2 regions of the Streptomyces sp. CA-251387 genome follow, and region 1 is predicted to be linked to the other one. Evidence: riboswitches for the same ligand, from Rfam matches in the RefSeq annotation. Region 1 holds a riboswitch; the other holds the start of a gene.
The links. A riboswitch is a leader RNA that binds a small molecule or an ion and turns the genes downstream of it on or off. The one in region 1 is predicted to bind glycine.
Positions count from the first base shown of each region.

Region 2: another riboswitch for glycine. It lies ahead of gcvT (glycine cleavage system aminomethyltransferase GcvT); the one in region 1 lies ahead of gcvP (aminomethyl-transferring glycine dehydrogenase).

Region 1 covers NZ_JBNJMJ010000001.1:1,462,811-1,477,684, forward strand. Annotated here, with positions in the region: gene ACQEV2_RS06380 (endo-1,4-beta-xylanase) at 1-210, opposite strand, end outside; gene ACQEV2_RS06385 (carbohydrate ABC transporter permease) at 266-1,030, opposite strand; gene ACQEV2_RS06390 (carbohydrate ABC transporter permease) at 1,093-2,097, opposite strand; gene ACQEV2_RS06395 (extracellular solute-binding protein) at 2,104-3,399, opposite strand; gene ACQEV2_RS06400 (SAV_915 family protein) at 3,729-3,968, opposite strand; partial or broken gene ACQEV2_RS06405 (amino acid transporter) at 4,797-5,087, shown strand; gene ACQEV2_RS06410 (hypothetical protein) at 5,190-5,711, shown strand; gene ACQEV2_RS06415 (TOBE domain-containing protein) at 6,143-6,538, shown strand; gene ACQEV2_RS06420 (TOBE domain-containing protein) at 6,643-7,062, shown strand; gene gcvP (aminomethyl-transferring glycine dehydrogenase) at 7,238-10,123, opposite strand; glycine riboswitch at 10,302-10,397, opposite strand; gene ACQEV2_RS06430 (PRC-barrel domain-containing protein) at 10,512-10,919, shown strand; gene ACQEV2_RS06435 (DNA polymerase IV) at 11,535-13,001, opposite strand; gene ACQEV2_RS06440 (MerR family transcriptional regulator) at 13,121-13,777, opposite strand; gene ACQEV2_RS06445 (bifunctional nuclease family protein) at 14,041-14,514, opposite strand; gene ftsR (transcriptional regulator FtsR) at 14,600-14,874, opposite strand, start outside.
Region 2 covers NZ_JBNJMJ010000001.1:6,593,166-6,608,039, forward strand. Annotated here, with positions in the region: gene ACQEV2_RS29680 (L,D-transpeptidase) at 1-1,073, shown strand, start outside; gene ACQEV2_RS29685 (enoyl-CoA hydratase/isomerase family protein) at 1,185-1,952, shown strand; gene ACQEV2_RS29690 (ATP-binding protein) at 2,297-2,800, shown strand; gene ACQEV2_RS29695 (YncE family protein) at 3,284-4,471, shown strand; gene ACQEV2_RS29700 (ADP-ribosyltransferase) at 4,583-5,296, shown strand; gene ACQEV2_RS29705 (MerR family transcriptional regulator) at 5,355-6,269, shown strand; gene ACQEV2_RS29710 (EF-hand domain-containing protein) at 6,328-6,546, shown strand; gene ACQEV2_RS29715 (MOSC domain-containing protein) at 6,692-7,234, opposite strand; gene ACQEV2_RS29720 (glycoside hydrolase family 25 protein) at 7,887-8,444, opposite strand; gene ACQEV2_RS29725 (L-serine ammonia-lyase) at 8,539-9,906, opposite strand; gene glyA (serine hydroxymethyltransferase) at 10,000-11,262, opposite strand; gene gcvH (glycine cleavage system protein GcvH) at 11,288-11,665, opposite strand; gene gcvT (glycine cleavage system aminomethyltransferase GcvT) at 11,808-12,935, opposite strand; glycine riboswitch at 13,152-13,250, opposite strand; gene ACQEV2_RS29745 (AAA family ATPase) at 13,420-14,094, shown strand; gene ACQEV2_RS29750 (enhanced serine sensitivity protein SseB) at 14,233-14,874, shown strand, end outside.

The DNA of each region.
Region 1 (14,874 bases):
CTCGCTGCCGAGGATCGCCTTGTAGGGCTCGTCGGTGAGTTCGGGGTTGTCGGTGGCGCTGCCGTAGTAGCGGCCGTGCCGCTGGGCGAGTTCGGCGAGGGTCGGGGGCTCTTCGCCCGCCTGGGCGGCCGGGCCGGTGGCGATCCCGGCCGCGACCAGTACGGTCGCGAGGGCCCCGCAGAGTCTGAGCCGGACGGTCGTCTTGCGCATGGTGCGACTCCTCACGTTTCGGATGTGGGGTGAGCCGTACGTCCGCCTGCGCGCGTCATCCCTTGGTGGCGCCGGCGGTGAGGCCGCCGACGAGCTGGCGCTCGGCGACCGAGTAGAAGGCGAGGGCGGGGACCATGGCCAGCACCAGGTAGGCGAAGACCCGGGCGTACTCCGCGGAGTACTGGCCCTGGAACTGCTGCACGCCGATCGGGATGGTCCACCAGGTGTCCTCGGTGAACACCAGCAGCGGCAGGAAGAAGTTGTTCCAGCTGGTGACGACCGCGAGGACGGAGACGGTGCCGAGCGCGGGCCGCGCCATCGGCAGCAGCACCCGCCAGAAGAACCCGAACGAGCTGCACCCGTCGAGCGTGGCCGCCTCCTCCAGCTCGCCGGGGATCTGACGGAAGAAGCCCCGCAGGATGATGATCGTCATCGGCAGTCCGAAGGCCGCCTGCGGGAGGATCACGCCGAGCGGGTTGTCCAGGAGGCCGAGGGAGCGCAGCAGCAGGAACAACGGCAGGGCGGCGACCGCGAAGGGGAACATCAGCCCCATCGTGAAGAGCGTGAACAGCGCCTCCCGGCCGCGGAAGGCGAACCGGGCGAAGGAGAAGGCCGACAGCGCGGAGACCGCGACGACCAGGACGGTCGTGCCCACCGCGATCAGCGTGCTGTTGCCGACCAGCCGCCAGAAGTCCGTCGAGCCCAGGATCCCGGTGTAGTTGGAGGTCACCCATGATTCGGGCAGCCCGACCGGGTTGCGGGAGAGCTCGTCGGTGGACTTGAAGCCGGAGAGGACGGCGTAAAGCAGCGGTACGACCATGACGGCGCCGACGGCGACAAGGATCACGTGCAGGGGCAGGGTGTTCCTGCGGGACTTGGCGCTCACTTGCCGTCTCCCCTCATCGTCGTGGTGGCCCCTTCCAGGTCGCGGCGGAGCACGAACCGCTGGTAGGCGAGGGCGAAGACGAGGCTGATGCCGAACATGACCACGCTGATCGCGCTGGCGTAGCCGACCTGGTAGCGCTTGAAGCCGTACTGGAACATGGTCACGGCCATGGTCTCGGAGTGGTGGTCCGGGCCTCCCGCAGTAGTCACCCAGACCAGGTCGAAGAGCTGGATCGCCCCGATGACGGACAGGAACACGCTGATCCGCAGGGTCGGCGCGAGCAGCGGCAAGGTGACGCTGCGGAAGCGCTGCCAGGGCCCGGCGCCGTCGATCAGCGCGGCCTCGGTCAACTCCCGGGGCACGGCCTGGAGTCCGGCGAGGTACAGCATCATGTGGAAGCCGAAGTACTTCCACGTCATGACCAGGAACAGTGTCGCCATGACCATCGACGGGTCGGCGAACCACTCGCCGCCCAGCCCCTCCAGTCCGACGGAGCCCAGGAGCTGGTCGGCGAGGCCGTCGCAGGGCGCGAAGATCATGCTGAACAGCACGCCCGTGATGGCCTCGGACAGCACGTACGGCGCGAAGAACAGCATCCGGTACACCGCCCGGCCGCGCACCTTCTGGTTGAGCAGTACGGCCATGGCGAGCGCGAACGGCAGCTGGACGGCGAGCGACAGCACGACCAGCACCAAGCACCGCCACATGGCACCGAGGAAGACGGGGTCCTGGAAGAGCCGGGTGAAGTTGTCGGTGCCGATGTAGTCGGACGGCATGCCGAAACCGCCCCAGCGGAAGAAGGCGGCGTACAGCGCGAACAGGATCGGCAGCAGGACCAGGACGAGGAAGAGCAGGAGGGCGGGCACCTGGAATCCGACCGCGGTGAGCCAGTGCAGCGCGCGCCGCCGGGCCCGCCCCCGGGAGGCGCCGGCGGACGGGGGCGGGAGGTCGACGCCGGGGCCGGGCTGCTTGTCGGCGTACGGCAGGAACGTGGAGGTCATCGCCGGCTACTGCTCTTCCTTGGCGGTCTTCGTGATCGACTCGCTGACCTGCTGGGGAGACTTGGACCCGGCGATGAGCGCGGCCACGCTGTCGTTGACCTCCTGGCCGACGGCGGGCGCGTAGGCCTGGTCGAGATAGAGCTGGAAGCCGGTGGCGGCCTTCAACTGGGCCTGTACGGCCTTGATGTTGGGGTCCTTGATGGCGCTCTCGGCCGCCGGCACGACCGGGAGGACGCCGGTCTTCGCGACCAGTTCCCGGTCGGTGGCCTCCGAGGCGAAGAACTTGAGGAAGTCGACGGCGGCCTGCGGGGCGCCACTGCGCAGGGCGTGTCCGCCGCCCCCGCCGAACACCTCGGTGATCGCGCCCTTGCCGCCCTCGACCGCGGGGAACGGGAAGAAGCCGAGGTCGTCACCGAGGCCCTTGCCGGCGTCCGCCTGGACGACGGGCGCCCACTGGCCCATGAGCTCCATCGCCGCCTTGCCGTTGCCGACGGCCGCGGCCTGGCCCGTGGGCGTGGAGTAGGCGGCGCCGAGGAAGCCCTTCTGGAACGGCTGGAGGTCGACGAGCTCCTGGAGGTGCTGTCCGGCCTCGACGAAGGCGTCGCCGGTGAAGTCCTTGTCGTCGTAGGCCTTCTGCAGGGCCGAGGCACCGGCGGTGCGCATCGCCAGGTAGGCCCAGTAGTACATGCCGGGCCACTTCTCCTTGCCCGCCAGGGCGAGCGGGGTGGTGCCCTTGCCCTTCAACTCGCGCACGGCGTCGAGGAAGCCGCTCCAGGTGGTCGGCGGCTCGGTGATGCCCGCGTCCTTGAAGAGCGCCTTGTTGTACCAGAAGCCGATCATGCCCATGTCGAACGGAATGCCGTACACCTTCTCGTCGAGCAGGTACGGCTCCTTCGCGACCGGCAGCAGGCCGTCGGCGAAATCTTTCGTGCGGTCCGTCAGGTCCTCGACGAGCCCGGCGTCGACCTGCTGCTTCAGGACCCCACCGCCCCAGGTGTGGAAGATGTCAGGCAGCTTCCCGGAGGCGGTCAGCGCCGTCATCTTGGACTTGTAGGCGTCGTTCTCCAGCTGGACGATCTTTATCTTCACCTTGGGGTTCTGGGCCTCGAACTTCTTGGCCAGCGCCGCCCAGACGCCCTTCGTCGGCTCGGTGGTGGAGATGTTCCACCACTCCACGGTGGTCGTCCCGTCCGACGACCCTCCGTCCGAGTCGCCGCCGCAACCGCTCAGTGCCGTCATGCCCAGACCGGCCGCGGCGGAGGCCGCGAGGAAGCCGCGGCGGGACAGTCCCGGGTCGCCCATCATGCGCTCCTTGAGTACGGGACGGCACGTCCACGGCCGTCCACTGGACCGAAACTTTCGGACCTGGTCCAGAAAGCTGCGTTGTTGCCGCACCCTAGAGACAGCTGATGAACGGTGGCAACCCCTTGTACGTGGTGAATCTGCCGCCAACCGGCTGAGGCGAAGGTGCCCTTGAAGGGTCAGGAACCCGGCGACCGCGAGCGGTCCGGTCTATGGTGGTCTCGCATCTCAGACCGGACCTCATTCCGCCATGGAGATCGAAACATTCGACTCAATCAGCGAACATTACGGAGCGGAGTTGCGCGAGGTGCTCGACCGTCGGGTCTCCCTCAGCCGATTCGCAGCGCGGGAAGGGAAGCGATGGGCTCGGTCGGCGTGGGAGCCGGTGCCGCGAACTGTGGATCCAGCGTGAGGGTGGTGACGCCGAGCGGTGCCGCCAGTGCACGCAGCGCGGGCTCGGCAAGCACGATCCACGGCTGCCCCGGGCCGAGGGTGGCGGTCAGCCGCTGCTCGGAGGTGAAGCCGACGGCCGTACGGTCGCCGAGAGGCGTGCGGAAGAGGCACGTCACGCACCCCGACGGTCCCGGCCGGACCGGAACATACAACGGGCCGGCCGGGCATCGATCAGTGGGCTCCGGGTCGTCACCGGACAGGATGTCTGACATGGGATGCCTCCGGGAGGATCCGAGATGGATCGGGCGAGGAGATCGGCCCCGGACGCGGGGAGGCGGGCCGGGGCCTGCCCGTGACGCTAGGCCCGGCGCCGGGAGGTGCGGCCTGCTCATGACGCGATGCTGACGGCGATCGGCCGGACCCTGGCGGAATGCTGATGACGCACGCCGCCCGGCGACCGGCGAAACGGCAGTCGTGGGTACGCCGAGAAGCACCGCAGGGCCGGCAGAGAGCCGCATGCGCCCATGACGCTGCGTGTCCATCGCCGCGAGGCGGCCACGCCTCATCCCACAGAGCCCACCGGGGCGCGAACAGCCCTGGAGCTCGGTGGTTGCTGTGCAGCCGACGCCGCCCCGGACAGTCTTAACGGAAGCTTGACGCCCCCCAGCCCCCGATCCGTGGGCCAGCACATCACTCTCTGCTTATGCTGGTCCCGCCGTCCACGTGAGGGCCGGCATCGCACGCCGTCCCGCACCTCAGGAGCACGCCGATGGCCACAACTGAACACCCGCCGCCCAGTCGCCTGCGCGCCCGGATGCTGGAGGGCTTGTCCGACATGGGCAAGGGCCACGGTCCCCAAGGGCCGCATGCCGAGCCGGAGCCCGTGGACGAGGGCCGACCCTGGTACCCACACGCCGGTACACGGGCAGGGCGCCGGCCAGCGTGACCAACGGCCGCGCGCTCGCCTTCCTCGCCCACGAGTACCTCGGTGGCGCCTTCGGCACGAGTTCGAGGCCGGTCTGACGGTCCGCGGCGAGGTCATGCACAACCGCTACCGCGTCCTGACCCTGGAGTCCTCCTCCATCCCCAACGCCCTGGCGGCCCTCCTCCTGCACGTCCGCGACACGACCGGCTGCATCCCGCACATCTACTTCGAGTGGACCGAGGGCAACCCCTTCGCCAACTTCCTGCGCTTCTTCCTCTTCGGCCAGGGCGAGGTCGCCCCGGTCACCCGCGAGGTACTCCGCGAGGCAGAACCGGACCGCGAGCGCAGGCCACGCGTCCACACCGGCTGACGCCGCCTCGGGCATCAGGATCGCGTCAAGGATGAACCGTAAGGCGTCAGAGCACCGTCGACGGCGGTCACTTCGGCGGCGGGGCGCCGTACCGTCTGCACTGTGGCAGGAAGCAGACCGCGTGCCGCTCTGACCGACGACCGCCACTGGCGTGGCAGCGCCCGGTTCGCCACGGGCTGCGCTGTGGCCTTCCTCGGCATGACCCTCCTGGTCGACCTGGACGCGGAGACACTGACCCCGCCCCGGGCCCTGCTGTGGCTCGTCATGACCGCCGTGATCTTCACGGTCCTGCTCCCTCAGCGGGTGACAGCGGGTCCTGGATGGCTGGAGGTCCAGGGGCTCGTGCGACGGCAGTGGGTGCGTACGGACGCGCTGGTGGCCGTGCGGCAGTACGGCGACATCTCCGCGCACTTGATCCTGCGGGACACGGACGGCCACCGCCTGGAGCTGGACCCCCGGACCCTGGTCGCCAACCCGCTGCTGTGGCACGAGCTGGACACCGGGGTACGCCGCTCACGCGAACACGGAACGCTGGTCGAAGGGACGGACGTACTGGAGCAGTTGGGGCACCAGATCGACGACGTGACGACGCGCGCGGTGCTCAGGGCGTCGGGCATCTTCTGAACGGCGTGCGCCGCGCAGGACGTACCAGGGCCCCTCGTAGGTGATCCGCCCGGCGATCTCGACGCGCAGGACGGCCGAGGCCAAGGAGGTCGTGCGGATCGAGCATGCAGGGCGGTTCGGTGACCCTCGACTTCACTGCCCGCACCTTGGGTGGGCGAGGGGTGGAGCAGGCGAGCGCGTCCGGCCGGTGACGCCGATGACGCCACCACTCGTCCGCTTTCTTCAGCCGACCGTCCCTCGCCGCGGTGTTCAGCACATCCACGACGCGGTCCGGGTCCGCGTCGGAGGCCCGCGGCCCCGTACGCGAGAGCTCAGCCGACATACCCTCACCCCGATCGCATGACACCCACCACACTGACGCTCTATCGCGTTATATCCAACGGCCAACCCCCCGCCCGCAGTTCCCGGTCGGTGCCCCTATCGTGACCGGCATGCACTCCTACACGATCGGCCAGGCGGCGCGGCTGCTCGGCGTCAGCCCCGACACCGCCCGCCGCTGGGCGGACGCGGGCCGTGTGGCGACCCACCGCGACGAGACCGGACGGCGCCTCATCGACGGCAGGGACCTCGCCGCGTTCTCCGTCGAACTCGCCAAGTCCGGCACCGGCGAGGAGGAGACCTCGTACACCTCGGTCCGCAACGCCTTCCCCGGCATCGTCACCGCGATCAAACTCGGCGACGTGGCGGCCCAGGTCGAGATCCAGGCCGGCCCGCACCGGCTGGTCTCCCTGCTCACCCGGGAGGCGGTCGAGGAACTTGGCCTGGAGGTGGGCATGGAGGCCACCGCCCGCGTGAAGTCGACGAACGTCCACATCGACCGCACGTGAGCTGACAGCACGGCGCACTACGGTAGGGATCGGGATCTCAAACCACCACAAATCCGGCCCAAAACCAAAACCTCACAAACCCCCACCGTCTGCGAGGCGCCCCCATGAGCCTGAGCATCCGCAATCAGCTCCCCGGCACGGTCACCGCCATCACGCCGGGCGAGGTCATGGCCACGGTCAAAGTCCGCCTCACCGGTGGCCAAGACCTCACCGCCGCGATCACCCTGGAGGCCGTCGAGGACCTCGGCCTGACCCCGGGCACAGCCGTGAACGCCCTGGTCAAGGCGACGGAGATCTCCCTGGCCACCGCCCCGGTGGAGGGTCTGTCCATCCGCAACCAGATCCCGGGAACGATCACCGGCCTCGCCACGGGCGCCGCCATGGCGTCGGTCAGGATCGCCGTGGAGGGCGGCGCCCTGACCGCGGCGATCACCAGCGACGCCACCACCGACCTCGCCCTGTCCCCCGGAGTCCCCGTGGTGGCCCTGGTCAAGGCGACGGAGGTGGCCCTGACCACGGCGTGACGCACCAGGACGCGCAGCACACGCGAGGACGCGCGAGCACACGCAAGGACCTCCCAGCACACGCAAGCACGAGAACGCACAAGGGCTCCGCCCGGCCAACTACGGCCAAGGCGGAGCCCTTACTCACCTTCGTCGGCCCTTACCCCACCTACGTCGAGGCGTCGGCCCGTGAACGTCAGTCCTCGTACGCATCCAGCGGCGGGCAGGAGCACACCAGGTTCCGGTCACCGAAAGCCTGGTCGATCCGGCGCACCGGCGGCCAGTACTTGTCGGCGGCCGACACACCGGCCGGGAACACGGCCTCCTCACGGCTGTATGCATGCTCCCACTCCCCGCCCAGCGCGCCGGCGGTGTGCGGAGCGTTCCGCAGCGGATTGTCGTCGGCGGGCCACTCGCCCGACCCGACCTTCTCGATCTCCGCACGGATGGCGATCATCGCCTCGCAGAACCGGTCGAGTTCGGCCAGGTCCTCGGACTCGGTCGGCTCGATCATCAGCGTCCCGGCCACCGGGAACGACATCGTCGGCGCGTGGAAGCCGTAGTCGATGAGCCGCTTGGCCACATCGTCGACGCTCACACCGGTCGCCTTGGTCAGCGGCCGCAGATCGATGATGCACTCGTGCGCGACGAGCCCGCCCGGCCCGGTGTACAGCACCGGGTAGTGCGGCTCCAGCCGCTTGGCGACGTAGTTGGCGGACAGCACCGCCACCTGCGTGGCCCGCTTGAGCCCCTCGCCGCCCATAAGCCGGACGTACGCCCACGAGATCGGCAGGATCCCCGCGGAGCCCCAGGGCGCGGCCGAGATCGGCCCCACGCCCGTCTCCGGCCCCGCGGCGGGCTGCAGCGGGTGGTTCGGCAGATACGGCGCCAGGTGAGCGCGCACACCCACGGGCCCGACGCCCGGACCGCCACCGCCGTGCGGGATGCAGAAGGTCTTGTGCAGATTCAGGTGGGAGACGTCGCCGCCGAAGTGCCCCGGCTTGGCAAGCCCCACCAGGGCGTTGAGGTTGGCCCCGTCGATGTACACCTGACCACCGGCCTCGTGCACCTGGGCACAGACGTCGCCGACGTGCTCCTCGAACACGCCGTGCGTCGACGGGTACGTGATCATCAGCACCGACAGCTCGTCCCGGTACTGCTCGATCTTCGCCCGCAGGTCCTCGACGTCGATCTCGCCGTCCTCGGCGGTCTTCACGACGACGACCTTCATGCCGGCCATCACGGCGCTGGCGGCGTTGGTCCCGTGCGCGGACGACGGAATCAGGCACACGGTCCGCTGCTCGTCACCATTGGCCCGGTGGTACCCGCGTACGGCGAGCAGCCCGGCCAGCTCCCCCTGCGACCCGGCGTTGGGCTGCAGCGACACCTTGTCGTAGCCGGTGACCTCGGCGAGACGTTCCTCCAGCTCACGGATGAGCGTCAGATAGCCCTGCGCCTGCTCGGCGGGCGCGAAGGGGTGCAACTGCCCGAACTCCGGCCAGGTGACCGGCTCCATCTCGGTGGTCGCGTTGAGCTTCATCGTGCAGGAGCCCAGCGGGATCATGCCGCGGTCCAGCGCGTAGTCCCGGTCCGCGAGCTTGCGCAGGTAGCGCAGCATCGCCGTCTCGGAGCGGTACTCGTGGAAGACGGGGTGCGTGAGGTACTCGTCGGTGCGCTGCAGCGCGTCCGGGAGCGTGTCCTCGGTCTGCGCGTCCAGCGCCTCGATGTCACCCTCGACCCCGAAGGCCGTCCATACAGCGCCCAGCTGGGTCCGCGTGGTGGTCTCGTCGCAGGCGACGGACACGTGGTCGGCGTCGACGAGCCGCAGGTTGACACCGTTCTGCCGGGCCGCGGCGACGACCTCGGCGGCCTTCGACGGCACTCGTACGGTCAGCGTGTCGAAGTAGGAACCGTGCACGACCTCGACCCCGCCGGCCGTGAGCCCCGCGGCCAGGACCGTGGCGTACCGATGGGTCCGCCGGGCGATGCCCTTCAGTCCCTCGGGCCCGTGGTAGACGGCGTACATCCCCGCCATCACGGCGAGCAGCACCTGAGCGGTGCAGATGTTGCTGGTCGCCTTCTCGCGCCGGATGTGCTGCTCACGCGTCTGCAGGGCGAGCCGGTAGGCCTTGTTCCCGTCGGCATCGACGGACACCCCGACAAGCCGCCCGGGCAGGCTGCGCGCGAACTTCTCGTGTACGGCCATGTAGCCGGCGTGCGGCCCGCCGAAGCCCATCGGCACACCGAACCGCTGCGTCGTCCCGGCCGCGATGTCCGCCCCGAGCTCCCCGGGCGACTTCAGCAGCGTGAGCGCGAGCAGATCGGCGGCGACGGTGACGAGAGCACCGAGTTCGTGCGCCTGCTCGATCACGGGCTTGATGTCCCGTACGACACCGGAGGCGCCCGGGTACTGGAGGAGCACGCCGTTGATCTCACGCCCGGCGATCTCGGCCGGGATGCCGTCACTGAGGTCGGCGACCACGACCTCCACACCGGTGGGCTCGGACCGGGTCTCGATCACGGCGATGGTCTGCGGCAGCACATCCGCGTCGACCAGGAACAGCCCCTTCTTGTTCCGGCCCATGCGCCGGGACAGGGCCATGGCCTCGGCCGCGGCCGTCCCCTCGTCGAGCAGCGAGGCACCGGAGGTCGGCAGCCCGGTGAGCTCGGCGACCATGGTCTGGAAGTTCAGCAGGGCCTCGAGCCGCCCCTGGGAGATCTCGGGCTGGTAGGGCGTGTATGCGGTGTACCAGGCAGGGTTCTCCATGACATTCCGCAGGATCACCGGCGGCGTGAAGGTCCCGTAGTACCCGAGCCCGATCATCGAGTCCAGCACCTGATTGCGGTCGGCGAGCGACCGCAGCTCAGCGAGCACCTCGGCCTCGGTACGCGCCCCGGGCAGATCCAGCGAGTCGGCGTTCTTGATCACATCCGGAACCGCGGCGGCGGTGAGCTCGTCGAGCGAGCCGTATCCGACCTGGGCGAGCATCTTGGCCCGAGCCTCAAGATCGGGACCAATATGACGCTGCTCGAAAGGGATTCCCTGTTCGAGCTCGGAGAGCGGAATGCGATGGGCGGTCATTGCGGAGGCCTCCTGGTCTGACGCGACCTTCGAGGGGCACCACGGCGCGGGTACCCGGACGGCCTCCCCCTCTGTCATCTCAACCTGAGAGCTTCACCGGGTCACCCATGAGGGTTCCCGGCTTTCACCGTCGGTGAGAGCGGAAGCCGTCGACACCCGCCCTGCTTTCCAGAGTGACCTCGTCCGTGCGGTACGTGGGCCTGAGAGATTCCGGGGAGGATTTGCTCCTTCGGCGCCTCCGATGGTGTCTGGAGGACTCTCCCGCACAGGGTCAGCAGCCGCTAGCAAGCCTACCAGCGGGGTCAACGCACGCTTCTTCGAGTGGCCGCCCACCCGGATGTGCCTTTTCGTAGTGCTAACGGATGAGTTGCGACCAAGTGGAGGGCCCGTGCAGACCGACATCGATCCGCGCAACCTGATCGGCCGCAAGGCCTTCGACCGCAACGGCACCAAGATCGGCACCATCGACGAGGTCTACCTCGACGACGCGACCGGAGTGCCGGAATGGGCCGCGATACGCACCGGTCTCTTCTCCCGGGACGCCTTCGTCCCCCTGGAGCCCAGCGAACTGGTGGAGGGCAGCCTCCGCGTCCCCTTCGACCGCGCCCTGATCAAGGACGCACCCGACTTCGGCGTCGGCCGCCACCTCTCCCCCGAACAGGAGCTCCAGCTCTACCACCACTACGGCCTGGACGTGGCCGCTCCACCCCCAATCCCGGACCGGGACTTCGGCAAACTGGCAGGCACGGAGCCCCCGAACGACAAGGGCCCCAAGACCCCGCATCCACACAGCTGACCACGATCAACGCCGCCTGTCCTTCCCCCAACCCACAGGACTCCCACTCCCACTCCCAGCCACCCCCCCCCGGCGCTGGCCAGCCGCACGATCGAGACACTCACCCACCAGACGACGTCCCACGCCAACGCCCCCGCGGCCTGCCACCCCGACGACAAACGCCCGCCCAGCAGGGAACGCCGCCGTACGCCGCAGCTTCACCAAGCCGACACCCAGCCACTTCACCCCCACGGAGCTGCGCCCGTCCCGCCGCCGACCCCAAACAGCTACAGCCAGCCGTGCCACCAAGCCGCCACCCACCTGACAGACGTCATCCCGAGCCGACACCCGCCCGACTCTGCCACCTGCCCGACCCCGACACCCGCCCGACCCCGGCGGCCGATGCGGCACAAGGCGCCGCCAGCTGGCACACGGCGCTTCTCATCCCACGCAGCAGCAGCCAGTCACACCACCGGAGTCCAGCACACCCGGAACCCCCTCTCCCACATAGCTGCGGGCAGTCGTGCCGCTGGGGCGGCACCGGGGGGCGCAGCGGCACCCCGCTGGCACACTCGAGCGAACCCACCTGGGCCAACCCCATCGCCGGGCGAGCAACAAACCCGGCACACCCCCGCCCTACCCAGGCACCGCAGGCGCCTCCCCCAATCCCCCACTCTTCGCCTCCCCCGGCCCGACTTCCGCATCCGAAGCCCCATCACCAGCCCGACCACCCCCACCAGCCCCAGCTCTCCCAGCCCCTCCAGGCCTCCTCGACACCAACGGCAGCGGATCCGCCCCCTCCAACCCCGGATCGTCCACCCGAAACGTCCGCACCCGCCCCGGCCCCGACCCGGGCGTCTCGAACCGCACAGTCACCCGCCCCAGCCCGCTCCCCTGCACCCACCCGTGCCCGTACTCGACGTGCCGCACGTCATGCCCCGCAACCCACCGCCGCTCGACAGGCACATCCCGCTGCTCCTCCGCAGCCTCCTCGTGTCCGCCCTCCTCCTCGGCGTACTCGACCCGCTCCCCCGCCGCCTGCGCGAACAGATCCTCCTGCGTGTAGTCGGCCAGACCACTGACCCCGACCCCCAGCAGCCGCACACCCCCCGTCGTGTCCACGGCATCCAGCAGCCGCGCCGCCGCCTCCCGCACCACGGCCGGATCATCCGTCGGCCCCCGCAGCGTCTCGGAACGCGTCAGCGTGGAGAAGTCGTACCGCCGCACCTTCAGCACGATGGTCCGCCCGGACAACCCCGCCCCCCGCAGCCGCCGCACACAGCGATCGGCGAGCCGCTGCACCTCCAGGCCCACCCGAACCCGGTCGTGAATGTCCACGTCATACGTGTCCTCGACCGACACCGACTTGGCCTCCCGCTCGGCCACCACAGGCCGCTCGTCCTGCGCCAGCGCCATGGCATACAGGGCGTGCCCATGCGCCTTGCCGAGCAGCCGAACGAGCTCGTCCTCACCCGCCTCGGCGATCTCGTCGACCGTGTGGATCCCGGCCCGCCGCAGATGGTCCCCCGTCGCCGGCCCCACCCCCGGCAACGTCCGCACCGACATCGGCCCGAGCAACGCCCTCTCGGTCCCCGGCTCGATCAGCACCAGCCCGTCCGGCTTGGCCTGCTCCGAGGCGATCTTCGCCAGCATCTTGGACGCGGCCAGCCCCACCGACCCCGCAAGCCCGGTGACCGCCCGTATGTCGGCGCGCAGCTGCGTCCCCACCAGCCGCGCCGACTCCGCGTCCCAGGCCACTCCCCCGGCCTCCAGATCCACGAAGGCCTCGTCCAGGCTCAGCGGCTCCACCAACGGCGACAGCTCCCGCAGCAGCCCCATCACCTGCTCGCTGATGTCACGGTAGATCCCGAAGCGCGGCACGAGATACGCGGCGTTCGGCGCCAGCCGACGCGCCTGGGCCATGGGCATCGCCGAGTGCACCCCGAACACCCTGGCCTCGTAGGACGCGGTGGCGACGACTCCCCGCGGCCCGAGCCCGCCCACGATCACGGCCTTCCCGCGCAGGCTCGGCTTGGATGCCTGCTCCACCGAGGCGTAGAAGGCATCCATGTCGAGATGCAGGATCGTAGGCGCGTTCCTCACATCTCCGATGCTGCCTCACGCCACTGACAATGCCCTGCTACGACCACTGATCCGCCGACCGCCGAGCCTCGCCACCGACGGCCACCGCGGGGCGCCTCGGCGCAGGTTGTGAAGGCGGCTCAGCCCGCCCGGTTACGCCGCCGAGCCAGCTCGTCCGCCGGATTGTGCCCGATCAGCGTCTCGCCGGTGTCGATCCGCTCCCCGTGCAGCTGCGACAACGCACTCTCGACGTCCCGCCACACCACACCCACGGCGATCCCGAAGATCCCCTGCCCACCCTGGAGGAGCGCGTGCACCTCGTCCGGCGACGTGCACTCGTACACCGTCGCACCGTCGCTCATCAGCGTCATGCGCTCCAGATCACGAAAGCCCCGCTCCCGCAGATGCTGCACGGCGGTGCGAATGTTCTGCAGCGACACACCGGTGTCGAGGAACCGCTTGACGATCTTCAGGACGACGACGTCCCGGAAGCTGTACAACCGCTGCGTCCCCGACCCGTACGCCGGCCGCACGCTCGGCTCTACGAGGCCGGTACGCGCCCAGTAGTCGAGTTGCCGGTAGGTGATGCCGGCGGCCGCACATGCCGTCGGACCGCGGTAACCGATCTGCTCGGATGCCATGGACGCCGCCCCTCCGCCGCTGCTCGGCACGGCCGTCGGTCGCTGCACAGCGTGATCGGCCGAACGCAGCTGAGAGCTCGGGGGAGGGCACGGACTGCTCGCCCCAAGACTGCGTCCGGGGGCACCCCCAGCCATACCGTCGCCGCTGCTGCTCACGCCGACCTCCGTCCTTGACCTGCCTTCTCGACGGTAGGCAGTCACCAGGGGTGCGTCAACGATCGCCACACTCGGCACGCCGAGTGATAATCACCCTAGGAGTGGTTTCCCGCACCCCACCGCGGGGAAAGGCTAGCCGAATGCCCTCGGAGCAGGCCTCGGGACGCACTTACTCGCCGCTGGCAAATGCCGGCATTTGAGCCGTAACCGGCTGTGGGCCGTGCCGTCACGGACCGCGAGTCCGCCGAGCCGCCCACGCCGCCTCACTGACTGCTGGTGCCGAAGTCCTCGGGCGAGATCTGGTCGAGGAACTCGCGGAACTTCTCCACCTCGTCCTCCTGCTCGTCCGGAATCGCGATGCCCGCGTCGTCGAGCACTCCGTCGCTGCCGTAGATCGGCGTTCCGGTGCGCAGCGCCAGCGCTATGGCATCGGACGGGCGGGCACTCACCTCGACCCCGCTGGCGAAGACCAGCTCGGCATAGAAGACGCCCTCACGCAGGTCCGTGATGCGTACTTCGGTGAGCTCCTGGCCGACGGCCTCCAGCACGTCCTTGAACAGGTCGTGGGTCAGCGGTCGCGCGGGGGCCATGCCCTGCTGGGCGAAGGCGATCGCCGTCGCCTCCCCCGGCCCGATCCAGATGGGGAGGTAGCGGTCGCCTCCCACTTCACGCAGGAGCACGATCGGTTGGTTGGAGGGCATTTCGACCCGGACACCTACGACATCGAGCTCGTTCACACAGCAACCCTAGGCCGTGCTCGGGACGTTTGGGTAGTCGAGCAGAGAACGGGCGGCTGATACGGCCTCCCCCGGGCATCCCGGCTCAGGGCAGCCGCACCCCGAGAGCGGTCTGCACGAGCGCGGCGTGCAGCTTCACCGTGAGCCCCGCCAGTTCCTTCGCACGAGCCTCCGCGTGTGCCCTGGTCTGCGGATTGCGGTGCCGCCTGAGCGGCGCCACGACCTGGTCCACGAGCCCGGCCTCACGGTCGGCGGCGGCCTTCATCACCCGCAGATGCCTTGGCTCGATCCCGAATCGCCCCAGCTCTGCGATGAGAGCGGCCACGGTGACCGCCTCCGCGTCGTACACCCCGTCCGGCA
Region 2 (14,874 bases), 5.1 Mb from region 1:
CGGAGGCCAAGAAGTCGCAGGCCGTCGTGACCATAGCCCCGGGGGACGGCGCCAAGTCCGTCGAGACCAGCGGTGCGCTGAAGGTCACCGCGGCCAAGGGCAGGCTGACGGCCGTCGAGGTCAAGGACACCAAGGGCAGGGCGATAGCCGGGAAGATATCCGGCGACGGCGCCACCTGGACGCCGTCCACGCATCTCGCCGCCGCCACGAAGTACACCGTGCAGGCGGTCGCGAAGGACTCCGAGGGGCTGGAGGCCACCAAGGAGGCCGACTTCACCACTCTCACGCCCCAGAACACCTTCCTCGGCAACTTCAGGCCGGAGGACGGCTCCAAGGTCGGCGTCGGAATGCCGTTCTCCATCCGCTTCACCCGGGGCATCACCAAGCCCGAGGACGTCGAGAAGGCGATCACGGTCAAGACCGAGCCGGCCGTCGAGGTCGCGGGCCACTGGTTCGGCAACGACCGTCTCGACTTCCGTCCCGAGAAATACTGGAAGGAAGGCACCAAGGTCACCGTCGCCCTCAACCTCGACGGCGTCGAGGGCCGCCCCGGCGTCTACGGCGAGCAGACCAAGACCGTCTCCTTCACCATCGGCCGCAACCAGGTCTCGGTCGTCGACGTGAAGACCAAGAAGATGAAGGTCATGCAGGACGGCAAGGTCGTCAAGACCCTCCCCGTCACCACCGGCAAGCCCGGGTACGACACCTGGAACGGCCAGATGGTCATGACCGAGAAGTTCGTCCAGACCCGCATGAACGGCGACACGGTCGGCTACGACGGCGAGTACGACATCGAGGACGTCCCGCACGCCATCCGCCTCACCGACTCCGGCACCTTCATCCACGGCAACTACTGGGGCGGCGACGCCTTCGGCAACTACAACGCCAGCCACGGCTGCGTCGGCCTGCGCGATGTCCAGGGGGCGTACGACGGCGGTACGCCGGCCGCGTGGTTCTACAACCACTCGATGATCGGTGACGTGGTGGTCGTGAAGAACTCCAACGACGCGACGGTGGCTCCCGAGAACGGGCTGAACGGGTGGAACATGTCGTGGGAGAAGTGGAAGGCGTAGCGCCTTCCTGACGGCGTACGGTCCCGACGTCGACGTACGGCCCCGGTGCATGGCCTCGATGTGAGGTACGGCACCGGGGCCGTCCGCGTTAGTCCCCGTTAACCTGCTCGCATGACCGTGAATCTCGAAGTCGCCGAAGGTGTCGGTACCCTCCGCCTCGACCGCCCGCCCATGAACGCCCTGGACATCGCCACCCAGGACCGCCTCAAGGAGCTCGCCGAGGAGGCGACCCGGCGCGACGACGTACGGGCCGTGGTGATCTACGGCGGGGAGAAGGTGTTCGCGGCCGGCGCGGACATCAAGGAGATGCAGGCCATGGACCACACGGCGATGGTCCTGCGCGCCCGGGCCCTGCAGGACTCGTTCACGGCGGTGGCCCGGATCCCCAAGCCGGTGGTGGCGGCGGTGACGGGCTACGCGCTCGGCGGCGGCTGCGAGTTGGCGCTGTGCGCGGACTACCGGATCGCCGCGGACAACGCCAAGCTGGGCCAGCCGGAGATCCTGCTCGGCCTGATCCCGGGCGCGGGCGGCACCCAGCGGCTGTCCCGCCTCATCGGACCGTCGAAGGCGAAGGACCTGATCTTCACCGGCCGTATGGTGAAGGCGGACGAGGCGCGCGAACTGGGCCTGGTGGACCGCGTCGTGGCGCCGGACCAGGTCTACGCCGAGGCGCACGCGTGGGCGGCGAAGCTGGCGCAGGGCCCGGCGATCGCGCTCCGCGCGGCGAAGGAGTCGATCGACACGGGTCTGGAGACGGACATCGAGACGGGCCTCGCGGTCGAACGGAACTGGTTCGCGGGGCTGTTCGCGACGGAGGACCGGGAGCGGGGGATGCGGAGCTTCGTGGAGGAGGGGCCGGGCAAGGCGAAGTTCCTCTGAGGGGTGCTGAGGCCTCAGAGTGCTGCTGAGAGTCTCTGAGGCCTGCGGAGCCGGGCCAAGTTCCATCCCGAAAGTCCCTCAACTCACTTGCAATTGACGGGGTGTCTGATCCAGGTCCCTCGATGGGGCGGTTTATGGCAGCCTTAAGGCAGCCTTAAGCGTGCCTTGTCGGGGGAGTCCGTCGATTGCCTCCAGCGGCCCCGTCGCCGCAGGTAAGGCAGGCTGTGGGCGACTCCGAACTGCCGCTGTCATATGCCCCGGGAGTCCGTCGGAATGAGGCATTCCGGGGGATGTATTCCTCGGGAACGGCCCCGGAGGGCGCTGTCGGCGGCCATGATGGGGGCATGGCGGGGCTGGAGGGTGTCGAACAGCCGCGGGGACACGGCCGTGCGATTGCGGCGCGCTGGTCGCCGGGGGTCGAGGACGAAGCTGCCTCGAAGGCGCTGGAGTTGTTCGGCAATCCCACGGAGGCGGAGGTTCCGCTCCCTTCCCGCCCCGAGTCCGCCGCCACCGCACGCCGGCTGGCCCAGGTCGTGGTCCTGCGCCAGTGGGGGCTGACCCCCAAGATGACCGAGGACGCGGTCTTACTCGTCTCCGAACTGGTCGGCAACGCCGTCCGCCACACCGGCGCCCGCGTCTTCGGCCTCCGCATGCGCCGCCGCCGAGGCTGGATCCGCATCGAGGTCCGTGACCCGTCCCGTGGGCTGCCCTGCCTGATGCCGGTCCAGGAGATGGACGTCAGCGGCCGGGGCCTGTTCCTGGTGGACAAACTCTCCGACCGCTGGGGCGTGGACCTGTTGCCGCGGGGGAAGACGACGTGGTTCGAGATGAGGGTGGCGGACCGCTAACCCCCGCCGTCCGCAAGAGCCCGACCCCGACCCCCCTGGCGCTCCGCCCGCTGGGGGCGTTCACGCCACGTCCGGTCAGTCTCTGGCGCCGGGTCGCGTCATCGAGTTCGTCAGGCGTTTGAGGGCGAGTCGCCAACCATCCCGAGCCCCCACCCGTCCGCTGGGGCGTTCATGCCGTCTCCGGTCGGTCTCTGGCGCCGGGTCGCGTCACCCAGCTCGTCCGGCGTTTGAGGACGAGGCCCCTTCAGGGCCGAAGCGGGGGTCTGGGGGCGGCAGCCCCCAGCGGCCGGGGTCGAAGGGGCGGAGCCCCTGGAGGATGGGACGGGTAGGGGCGGCGGGGGCGAAGAACACTGCTGAGGGCGACCCGGACGAGCCGCTTATCGGGTGAATCATGCGTTTTTCGACGCAATCCTCATTAAATAGTCCGGTGACCTTGACCTGCTGCCCAGCCGCCGCCCTCCCCGCCGCACGGAAGAACTGCCGATGAACCTCATCCACCGCACCCTCCTCGCCGGCCTCGGCCTCCTCGCGCTCGTCGCCTGCGGCACGGAGTCCGCCAAGGACAGGAGCAGCGCGGCCGTCGAGTCCCGCGGCGCCACCCAGGCCGCCATCCCCGCCCCACCGAAGAAGAAGCCCCTCAACGGCCTCCCCGGCATGCCCCCCGTCCTCGACCCGAAGGACGTCTACGCCGCCGACCGCCCGGGCAAGCTCTCCCCGGTCGTCAAGGACTTCCCGTCCCGCGTCTACGTCCCCAACACCGAGTCGGACACCGTCTCCGTCATCGACCCGAAGACGTACGAGATCACCGAGACCATCCCCGTCGGACGGCAGCCTCAGCACGTCGTCCCGTCCTGGGACCTGAAGACCCTCTGGGTCAACAACAACCGCGGCCACACCCTCACCCCCATCGACCCGAAGACAGGCAAGGCGGGCAAGCCGGTCGAGGTGCACGACCCCTACAACCTCTACTTCACCCCCAACGGCAAGTACGCCGTCGTCATGGCCTCCCTCGACCGTGAACTCGTCTTCCGCGACCCCCACACCATGAAGCGGATCAGGACCGAGCCGGTCAGCTGCTACGGCGTCAACCACGCCGACTTCTCCCTCGACGGCCGCTACTTCATCGTCTCCTGCGAGTTCAGCGGGGAACTGCTGAAGGTCGACACGGAGCGGATGAAGGTCGTGGGCCAGCAAAAACTCCCCTTCGACGGCGCGATGCCCCAGGACGTGAAGGTCTCACCGGACGGCAAGCGGTTCTACATCGCCGACATGATGGCCCACGGCATGTGGGTCCTGGACGGCGACAAGTTCACCGAGCCCACGCTCCTGCCCACCGGCAAGGGCTGCCACGGCCTCTACGTCAGCCGCGACTCCCGCGAGATGTACGTCTCCAACCGCGGCGAAGGCAGCGTCTCCGTCTTCGACTTCCGGAAGAACAGGCTCACCAAGAAGTGGCACCTCCCCGACGGCGGCAGCCCCGACATGGGCGGCGTCTCCGCCGACGGCAAGGTGCTGTGGCTGTCGGGACGTTACGACGCCGAGGTGTACGCCATCGACACCCGCACCGGCGAACAGCTCGCCCGCATCCCGGTGGGCAGCGGCCCGCACGGCCTGGCCGTCTACCCGCAGCCGGGCCGCTACTCCCTGGGCCACACGGGCATCTTCCGCTAGCGGACGGTCAGTTGACCGGCGGTGAACGGCGGTTGACCGGCAGTCAGTGGACACGCCGTCGTACGAGTGACGCTCCACGGCCCACCCCCGCGGGCCCGGAATGGTACTCCCATGATCACAACTCGCCTGCCGCGGCGGGCCGCTGCCGCCGTCCTGTCCCTCTCGGCCGTCCTCGCGACGACGGCCGCCACGGCTCCCGAGACCGCCCGCACCTCGGCGACCGAGCTCCCCGCCTCGGTCACCGCACACCTCGCCTCGGCTGCCGCACACCCCGCCTCGGCTGCCGCGACCGTCAACAAGGCCGCCGCCCCCGTCCCGGCCGCCGCCCCCGCCCCGGCCGCCTGTCCCGTCCAGTACGACGACAAGATCAAGGCGGCCGCCGACCGCCGCGTCGACGTCGACCGCATCACCCCCGACCCGGCGTGGCGCACCACCTGCGGCACGCTCTACCGGGCCGACGGCCGCGGCCCGGAGATCGTCTTCCAGGAGGGCTTCAAGCCCAAGGACGTGATGAACGGCCAGTACGACCTGGAGCAGTACGTCCTGGTCAACCAGCCCTCCCCGTTCGTGTCCACGACGTACGACCACGACCTGTACAAGAAGTGGTGGAAGTCGGGCTGGAACTACTACATCGACGCCCCCGGCGGCATCGACGTCAACAAGACCATCGGCGACACCCACCAATGGGCCGACCAGGTGGAGGTCGCCTTCCCGGGCGGCATCGCCCGCAAGTACATCATCGGCGTCTGCCCGGTGAACAAGACGACCAAGGTCGAGATCATGAGCGGCTGCCAGAGCAACCCGCACTACGAGGCCTGGCACTGAGAGACCGCCGGAGCCGCCTGTTGAGTCTCCACCCACTGGAGGGCCCACACTCGCAGGCATGACCGAAGACAGCACCGGACTCTTCACCATCGGCGAGCTGGCCCGGGCCACCGGACTGACCGTCCGGACCATCCGCTACTGGTCCGACGAGGGCGTCCTGCGCCCCGTCACACGGTCGTCCGGCGGCTACCGCCTCTACGACGCCGAGTCCGCCGCCCGCCTGGAGCTGATCCGCACGCTGCGCGAGCTGGGTCTGGGTCTGGACGACGTACGGAAGGTCGTCAGCGGAGAGAAGGACGTGGCGTCGGTCGCGGCCACCCACGTCGCCGCGCTGGAGGCACAGATCCGGTCGCTGAAGGTGACGCGTGCGGTGCTGTCGACCGTTGCGAGGCGCGGGTCGACCGCGGAGGAGATGACGCTCATGAACAAGCTCGCGCGGCTGTCCGCGGCCGAGCGGAGGCGGATCCTGGAGGAGTTCGTGGACGAGATGTTCCACGGACTGCACACGGCGGATCCCGTGATCCGCACGCGGATGCGGGAGATGGCCGTTGACCTGCCCGACGAGCCGACATCGGAGCAGGTGGACGCCTGGGTGGAGCTGGCCGAGCTGCTCCAGGACCCGGAGTTCCGGGCGCACATGCGCAGTGTGGCCGAGTTCAACGCGGCCGGCCGTGGGCCCGAGACGCCCGCCGGGGCGTCGATGTGGTTCGCCAGGAAGCTGGTGAAGCTGGCGGCCGAGGCGAGGGAGCAGGACATCGCACCGCAGTCGCCCGAGGCGGAGCGGATCCTGGGGGAGCTGCTCGGCGACGCCGACCCGGCGGCCGTGCTCGAACGCATGAGGGCCGGCGCGAACGACAAGGTCTCCCGCTATCGCGAGCTGCTGGCCGTGGTGAAGGGCCATGGACCCGCGTCCGCCCACCGCGCGGAGTTCGCCTGGGTGGTCGCCGCACTGGAGGCGCGGGCAGGCGGTTAATCTGACCTGCGGCAGTAAGCCAGCACACCATGACACACGCGAGAAAAGGGGCGGATCGGTGGCGCACATCGACATCGAGGAAGCACGCAAGCAGTTCGAGCGCATCGATGCGGACGGGGACGGTGCCATCACGGCCGCCGAGTTCAAGACCGCCCTGGCCCAGGAGGGCGACTGGAACGTGACCGAGGCGGTCGCCCAGGCGATCATCAACAGCCGCGACCTGGACGGCGACAAGCTCCTGTCGTTCGACGAGTTCTGGACCTTCCTGAACAAGTGACCTGCGCGAAAGGGACGCCCGGCAGGCCTGCGCGGCCGACGGGCGCCCCTTCGTCATGTTCGGGACCGGATCAGTACCGCCCAGCGCCCGCCGTGCCGCTCCAAGGCCGGCGGCAGGCCGAGGCGCTTGCCGGCATGGCCGGACGCTAGACGATCTCGAGGGGCAGGTGGGGCCCGTCCGGCAGCTCCACCGCCACCGGATCCCCGGGGCGCACGACACCGCCCGCGACGACCACACTCATGATCCCCGCCTTGAACCGCACGCTCCCGTCGCCGTCCCGCCCGACGACCTGCTTGAGCAGCCCCTTCTGAAACCCGTCGATCTGCGCACATGGATTGCGCAGCCCGGTCACCTCCACGACGGCCTCGTCCCCGAGCCGCAGCCGGGTCCCCTTCGGCAGGCCGAGCAGATCGATCCCGCGCGTCGTGACGTTCTCCCCGAGCTCCCCACTGGCCACCTCGAAGCCGGCCGCCCGCACCTCCTCGAACAACTCCTCATGGATGAAATGCACTTGCCGCAGATTGGGCTGCGAAGGATCCCGCTGCACCCGAGACCGATGCTTCACGGTCACCCCCGCATGCACATCACCCTCCACTCCGAGCCCGGCGATCAGCGTGATGCTGTCGCGGTTGGGCTTGGTGAACGAGTACGTGCTGTTGCTGCTGACCGCAGCGACGGTCCCACCCATGCCGAGAAGTTCCCCTCTTCCGTACGGCGATTGCTTCGCCGCAGGTGGAGCCTATATGAGCCCCAACGCCACCCCTGATAACCGCATTGATGTGCGCAAGCGTGACGCGTGTTCGACGTCGTCGTTGATCGGATGGTAGGTCAACGAATTTCTGTAGCAGGGGGATTGGGTGAAGGTGTGCGAGGCGTATGGGGACGGATGGGCGTGCGGCCGGTCGTCCGACAGGTACCCACTGACGAAGGGTCTGTGCAAGACGCACTACATGCAGCACCGACGAGGGAGAGGGCTGGCGCCCATCAATCCAGAGCGCGCAACGGCTGAGGGGCGCTCATGTTCCTTCGAGGGATGCGCCAGGGCCATGTACTCCCGAGGGTTCTGTACTGGTCACTACCAACGGCAGAGCAAAGGCCAACCGCTCACGCCGCTGCGGGCGAAGAGGGCCAGCGGCGTCGTTCAGGAGATGGTCAAGCGTGGGGTCATCGAGTGTCGCGGATGCGGTGAGCACAAGCCTTCGTCCGAGTACTCGCCGCTCAATGCGTCGGGCGCTCTTTGCCGCCCGAGCTTCGCACCTTCGAGCTGCTCAACAGGTACCTCGCTGATCCGCCCGCCAGGCGACTCAGGGCAGAACTGGCTACGTCGGGCCACTGGATCGTCATGCGTTCTCGGCCCATTCACGCAGGGCGGCCTTGCTGGGGAAGTCCGCGACGTTCTTGTCCAGGGGGTCGTCCGTGTACTGGTGAAAGCGCCACTTGGCCCTGATGCGGGGCTTGCCGGCGGTCACGTAGTCGGCGATCCAGAGACCGTCGCCGGCGTATGACGTCCTGTCGACGTTCAGCCAGTAGTGTCTGTTTGCATACAGAACGACCGGATTGTTCGGTCGCTTCTCCTTCACCTTTCGGATGAACAGATCCTTCTCCGCGTTGCTCGCATGCGTCCCCGCGCTCGTCGTCTCCCAGTCGACGGCGAGGATGTCGCCCGCTCTCTCGGGGGCCTTGCTGACGAAGTACTCCGCCTGGGCCGAGAGGTTGCCGGGCCAGAGGAAGTGGTAGAAGCCGACGACGAGGCCGGCGTCGCGGGCGCGCTTGGTCTGGGCGCCGAGTTTCGGGTTGACGTAGGAGCGGCCCTCCGTCGCCTTGATGAAGACGAAGGAGATGCCGTCCGTGTCGTAGGTCGACGACTGGTACGCGCTTACGTCGATGCCGCGCAGCATGAGGGGACTCCCTGAAACGCCGGTGGGGGGACAGGGGTTGGAATGGGTGTATGCCCCACCGTGGCACGGCTGACGCGTCCGTGACGTGGAATTGTCAACATTCGATGATGTTGACCGCCAGCCCGCCCCGCGCCGTCTCCTTGTACTTCACGCTCATGTCGGCGCCGGTGTCCTTCATCGTCTTGATGACCTTGTCCAGGGACACCTTGTGCGAGCCGTCCCCGCGCATCGCCATCTTCGCCGCCGTGACGGCCTTGACCGCGGCCATCCCGTTGCGCTCGATGCACGGGATCTGGACCAGGCCGCCGACCGGGTCGCACGTCAGCCCGAGGTTGTGCTCCATGCCGATCTCGGCGGCGTTCTCGACCTGCTCCGGGGAGCCGCCGAGCACCTCCGCCAGCGCGCCCGCCGCCATCGAGCAGGCGGAGCCGACCTCGCCCTGGCAGCCGACCTCGGCGCCGGAGATGGACGCGTTCTCCTTGAAGAGCATGCCGATCGCGCCGGCGGCCAGCAGGAAGCGGACCACTCCGTCCTCGTCCGCGCCCGGCACGAAGTTCATGTAGTAGTGCAGGACTGCCGGGATGATGCCCGCCGCGCCGTTCGTCGGGGCCGTCACCACCCGGCCGCCCGCGGCGTTCTCCTCGTTCACCGCCATCGCGTAGAGCGTGATCCACTCCATCGCGTGCGCCAAGGGGTCACCCTCCGCCCGGAGTTGGCGGGCGGAGACCGCGGCACGGCGGCGGACCTTCAGGCCGCCCGGCAGGATGCCCTCCCGCGACATGCCGCGCGACACGCACTCCCGCATCACCCGCCAGATCTCCAGCAGGCCCGCGCGGATCTCCTCCTCCGTGCGCCAGGCCCGCTCGTTCTCCAGCATCAGTGACGAGATCGACAGGCCGGTCTCCTTCGTCAGGCGCAGCAGTTCGTCGCCCGTGCGGAAGGAGTACTTCAGCACCGTGTCGTCGAGCTTGATGCGGTCCGCGCCGACCGCGTCCTCGTCGACGACGAAGCCGCCGCCCACCGAGTAGTACGTCTTCGACAGCAGTTCGGCCCCGGAAGCGTCGAACGCCCACAGGGTCATGCCGTTCGCGTGGTACGGGAGCGCCTTGCGGCGGTGCAGGACCATGTCGTCGTCGAAGGAGAACGGGATCTCGTGCTCGCCGAGCAGCCGGATCCGGCCCGCTGCCTTGATGTCCTCCACCCGCTGGTCCGCCGTCTCCACGTTCACCGTCCGCGGCGAGGCGCCCTCCAGGCCCAGCAGCACCGCCTTGGGCGTGCCGTGGCCGTGGCCGGTCGCGCCGAGCGAGCCGTACAGCTCGGAGCGGACGGACGCCACGGAGGACAGCAGGTCCTCGTTGCGCAGGCGTCGCGCGAACATGCGTGCCGCGCGCATCGGGCCGACCGTGTGGGAGCTCGACGGGCCGATGCCGATCGAGAACAGGTCGAAGACCGAGATGGCCACGGGGACTCCTCAATACGGGGTGGTGCAGAAGGGTTTCTGCGGGGTGCCCCGCTCGCTCACTGACCAGTGTGCGGGACACCCCACAAAAAGGAACTACTTGTTCAGACCGGGGTACAGCGGGTGCTTGTCGGCCAGGGCCTTGACCCGGGCCTTGAGCGCCTCCGCGTCGTACGACGGCTTGAGCGCCTCGGCGATGATGTCCGCGACCTCGGCGAAGTCCTCGGCCGTGAAGCCGCGGGTGGCCAGGGCGGGCGTGCCGATGCGCAGACCGGACGTCACCATCGGCGGGCGCGGGTCGTTCGGGACGGCGTTGCGGTTGACCGTGATGCCGACCTCGTGGAGGCGGTCCTCGGCCTGCTGGCCGTCCAGCTCGGACTCGCGCAGGTCGACCAGGATGAGGTGGACGTCCGTGCCGCCGGACAGGACGTTGACACCCGCCTCACGGGCGTCCGCGGCCGTCAGCCGCTCGGCGAGGATCTTCGCGCCCTCGACCGTGCGGCGCTGGCGCTCCTTGAACTCCTCGCTCGCGGCGACCTTGAAGGAGACCGCCTTCGCCGCGATCACATGCTCCAGCGGCCCGCCCTGGAAGCCCGGGAAGACCGAGGAGTTCAGCTTCTTCGCGAAGTCCTTCTTCGCGAGGATGATGCCGCCGCGCGGCCCGCCGAGGGTCTTGTGGGTGGTGGACGTGACGACGTCCGCGTACTCGACGGGGTTCGGGTGCAGGCCCGCGGCCACCAGGCCCGCGAAGTGCGCCATGTCCACCCACAGGTACGCCTCGACCTCGTCGGCGATCCGGCGGAACTCGGCGAAGTCGAGCTGGCGCGGGTATGCCGACCAGCCCGCGATGATCACCTTCGGGCGGTGCTCCTTGGCGAGCCGCTCGACCTCGGCCATGTCGACCAGGCCGGCGTCGTCCACGTGGTACGCGACCACGTTGAACTGCTTGCCGGAGAAGTTCAGCCGCATTCCGTGGGTGAGGTGGCCGCCGTGGGCGAGGTCCAGCCCCAGGATCGTGTCGCCGGGCTGGGCCAGGGCGAACAGGGCGGCCTGGTTGGCGGAGGCGCCGGAGTGGGGCTGGACGTTGGCGTACTCGGCGCCGAACAGCTCCTTGATCCGGTCGATGGCGATCTGCTCGGCGACGTCGACGTGCTCGCAGCCGCCGTAGTAGCGCCGTCCCGGGTAGCCCTCGGCGTACTTGTTGGTCAGCACCGACCCCTGCGCCTCCATCACCGCGAGCGGCGCGAAGTTCTCGGAGGCGATCATCTCCAGGGTGGACTGCTGACGCTCCAGCTCGGCGTCGAGCGCGGCGGCGATGGCCGGGTCGAGCTCGTGCAGGGGCGCGTTCAGAAGTGACATGTCAGACATAGGGGGATACGACTCCTCAGCCGGCGGTGTGGGCGTCGTACTCGTCGGCGGAGAGCAGGTCGGCCGGCTCCTCCGTGACGCGTACCTTGAACAGCCAGCCGCCCTCGAAGGGGGCGGAGTTCACCAGCGACGGGTCGTTCGTCACGTCCTCGTTGACCTCGACGACCTCGCCGGTGACCGGGGAGTACAGGTCGGACACCGACTTGGTCGACTCCAGCTCGCCGCAGGTGTCACCCGCGGTCACGGTCGAGCCGACCTCGGGGAGCTGGGCGTAGACGACATCGCCGAGCGCGTTGGCCGCGAACTCGGTGATGCCGACCGTCGCGACGCCGTCCTCGGCGGTCGACAGCCACTCGTGCTCCTTGCTGTAGCGCAGCTGCTGGGGGTTGCTCATGGCCTGAATTCTCCTGTACGCGCGGGAGTGGTGATGAATGGGGGACAGCTGGAAACGTGCGTGAGCAGCGGAAATGTGCGCAGGGTCACGCACGGGCCGCTGCCAGTCTCTCCGTCTGGCGCGGGTTCTGCCGCTTCTGGTGCTACTTCTGCCGCTTGTAGAACGGCAGCGCCACGACCTCGTACGGCTCGTGGCTGCCGCGGATGTCCACGCCGACCCCGGCCGTGCCCGGCGCCGAGTGCGCCGCGTCGACGTACGCCATGGCGATCGGCTTGCCCAGCGTGGGGGAGGGCGCACCCGAGGTGACCTCGCCGATGACCTCGCCGCCGGCGACGACCGGGTACCCGGCACGCGGGACGCGACGCCCCTCGGCGACCAGGCCGACCAGGACGCGCGGCGGGTTCTCCGAGGCACGGGCGGCGGCCTCGGCGAGCGCCTCGCGCCCGACGAAGTCGCCCTCCTTCTCGAACTTCACCACCCGGCCGAGCCCGGCGTCGAAGGGCGTGAGGGAAGTCGACAGCTCGTGGCCGTACAGCGGCATGCCCGCCTCCAGCCGCAGGGTGTCCCGGCAGGACAGGCCGCACGGGACCAGGCCGACGCCCTCGCCCGCCTTGGTCAGGGCCTGCCACAGCTCGACGGCGTGCTCCGGCTTCACGAACAGCTCGAAGCCGTCCTCGCCGGTGTAGCCGGTGCGGGCGATGAGGGCGGGGACGCCGGCGACGGTGCCGGGCAGGCCGGCGTAGTACTTCAGGCCGTCGAGGTCGGCGTCGGTGAGTGACTTCAGGATTCCCGGGGACTCGGGACCCTGGACGGCGATCAGGGCGTACGCGTCCCGGTCGTCACGTACCTCGGCGTCGAAGCCGGCGACCCGCTCGGTCAGCGCGTCCAGCACGACCTGGGCGTTGGAGGCGTTGGCGACGATCATGTACTCGGTCTCGGCGAGCCGGTAGACGATCAGGTCGTCGAGGATGCCGCCGTCGGCCCGGCAGATCATGGTGTAGCGGGCGCGGCCGACGCCGACGGAGGCGATGTTGCCGACCAGGGCGTAGTTCAGGAAGGCGGCCGCCTGCGGGCCGGTGACGGTGATCTCGCCCATGTGGGAGAGGTCGAACAGACCGGCCTTGGTGCGCACGGCGTTGTGCTCGTCGCGCTCGGAGCCGTAGCGCAGCGGCATGTCCCAGCCGGCGAAGTCGGTCATCGTCGCGCCGAGCGAGCGATGCAGGGCATCGAGCGCGGTGCGGCGCGGTCCAGTGGGTTCGGTACTGCTCATCGGTCGGTCGTCTCCCAGGGGCGATGGGGGTCCCCCGCGCGAGCGAATTCGAGCGTGGGGAGGGCGAGGTCGTTCCTCCCCATCTGTCATCGGAACCTGAGAGGTTCGCCACGACCGCCACGGGGACGATCACGGCTTGCACCTTGGGTGGAGCCACGCCTCTGCTCGAAGACTCGAACGTCTCGAAGAGAGGGACGGCCCGCTTTTCAGATGTGCCTCGCCCGCGCGGTAACGGGGCCTGAGAGATTCAAGGGAGGGACTTGCTCCTTCGGCGTCCCAGCGATGCACTGCTGGGAACTCTCCCGCGCGGATTCAAACGGCCGGTATGCAGTTGGCGCGGACATCATTGCATGCCGGGCTCGTCTGTGGCAGGCCACCTCTGTAACCGGCTTGTGGCGGGAAGCGAACGAAAACGCGAGAGATCCTCCATTACCTTCTCTTTACGCTCAGTGGGGATGGGGAATCCTGACCCCGGAGGAGGACGATGACGGTGAACCGCACCACGGCGTACGCCACGACCTCGGGCATCGCGCTGCCCAAGCAGCCCGCGGCCCCGGCCGCCGATGCCCGCGGCACGTGTCCCGCACCCGTCGTCCGCGACCTGCGCGAGCGCTCCGGCCACAGCCCGCACGCCCTGCTCTTCGGCCCCAAGGACCTCGTCGTGGTCACCGGCCTGCCCGGCAGCGGCAAGTCCACGCTGATGGAGCGGACGGTGAAGGGCATCCGCATCGACTCCCAGGACACCCGGGACCGCTGGGACGCCCGCATGCCCGGCTTCCTCCCCTACGGCGTCTACCGCCCTCTGGTACGCCTCGCGCACTACGCCGGACTGCGCCGCGCCCTGCGCTCCGGCGAGGGCGTCGTCGTGCACGACTGCGGGACCCAGGCCTGGGTGCGCGGCTGGCTGGCCCGCGAGGCCCGCCGCCGCGGCGGCACCCTCCACCTGCTCCTGCTGGACGTCGCTCCGGACGCCGCCCTGGAAGGCCAGCGCGAGCGCGGCCGAGGCGTCTCCCGCTACGCCTTCCTGCGCCACCGCAGAGCGGCCGCCCGCCTGCTCCACTCCGTGGAGAAGGGCGACCTGCCCCAGGGTTGCGGCTCGGCGGTACTGATCGACCGGTCGGCGGCGGACGTACTGCGCCGGATCGGGTTCACGGGCTGAGGTCCCCCAGGGCCTGCCCGGACCTGCCCCACTCTGGGCCTGCCCCACACTGGACCTGCCCCACTCTGGACCTGCCCCGCCCCGACACCGGATAGCCTTTTGGGCCACAGACGTGGTTCACAGCAGGCGGTCAGACAGATGGACTTCCCAGCGGATCTCCCCGCGGACTTCCCGGCACAGACACACCTCCACCCGCACGGCGGCTGGCCCGGCAACGAGCTGGAGGAGGTGCTCTCGGCCTCCCTCGGCCTGCCGTCGGCGGGCGGCCGGATCATCGAGGTGCTGGGCCGCAGCTTCGTCTGGGTGCCCCTGCCCAACGGGGGCGGCCCGCACAGCGGCCCGCTGGACCTGCCCACGATGGAGATCGAGGGGCAGGCATACGTCCCGGTCTTCAGCTCCGAGGAGCAGTTCCGCCAGGTCGTCGGCTCCCACATGTCGTACACCGTCGCCCCGGCCGTGGAGTTCGCCCGCGGCCTGCCCCCGCAGGTGGGCATCGCCGTCAACCCGGACGGCGTGGTCGGCGTTCCCCTGCCCCCGGCGGCGGTGGCCGAGCTCTGCCGCGTGGGCCGCACCCCGCTGGACGGCCTCACCTCCGGGGGCCGCGTCAAGCTCTACGAACCCGACTGGCAGGACGACCCGGTCGACTTCCTCGCGGCGGCGTCGGCCGAGTTCGCCGAAACCGGCGTCGTCCTCACGGCCCGCCGCTGCCTGGCAGCGATCGAGACGGCCGCCCCCGTGATGTTCATAGGCGTGGAACTCTCCCAGTGGGAGGGCGACTTG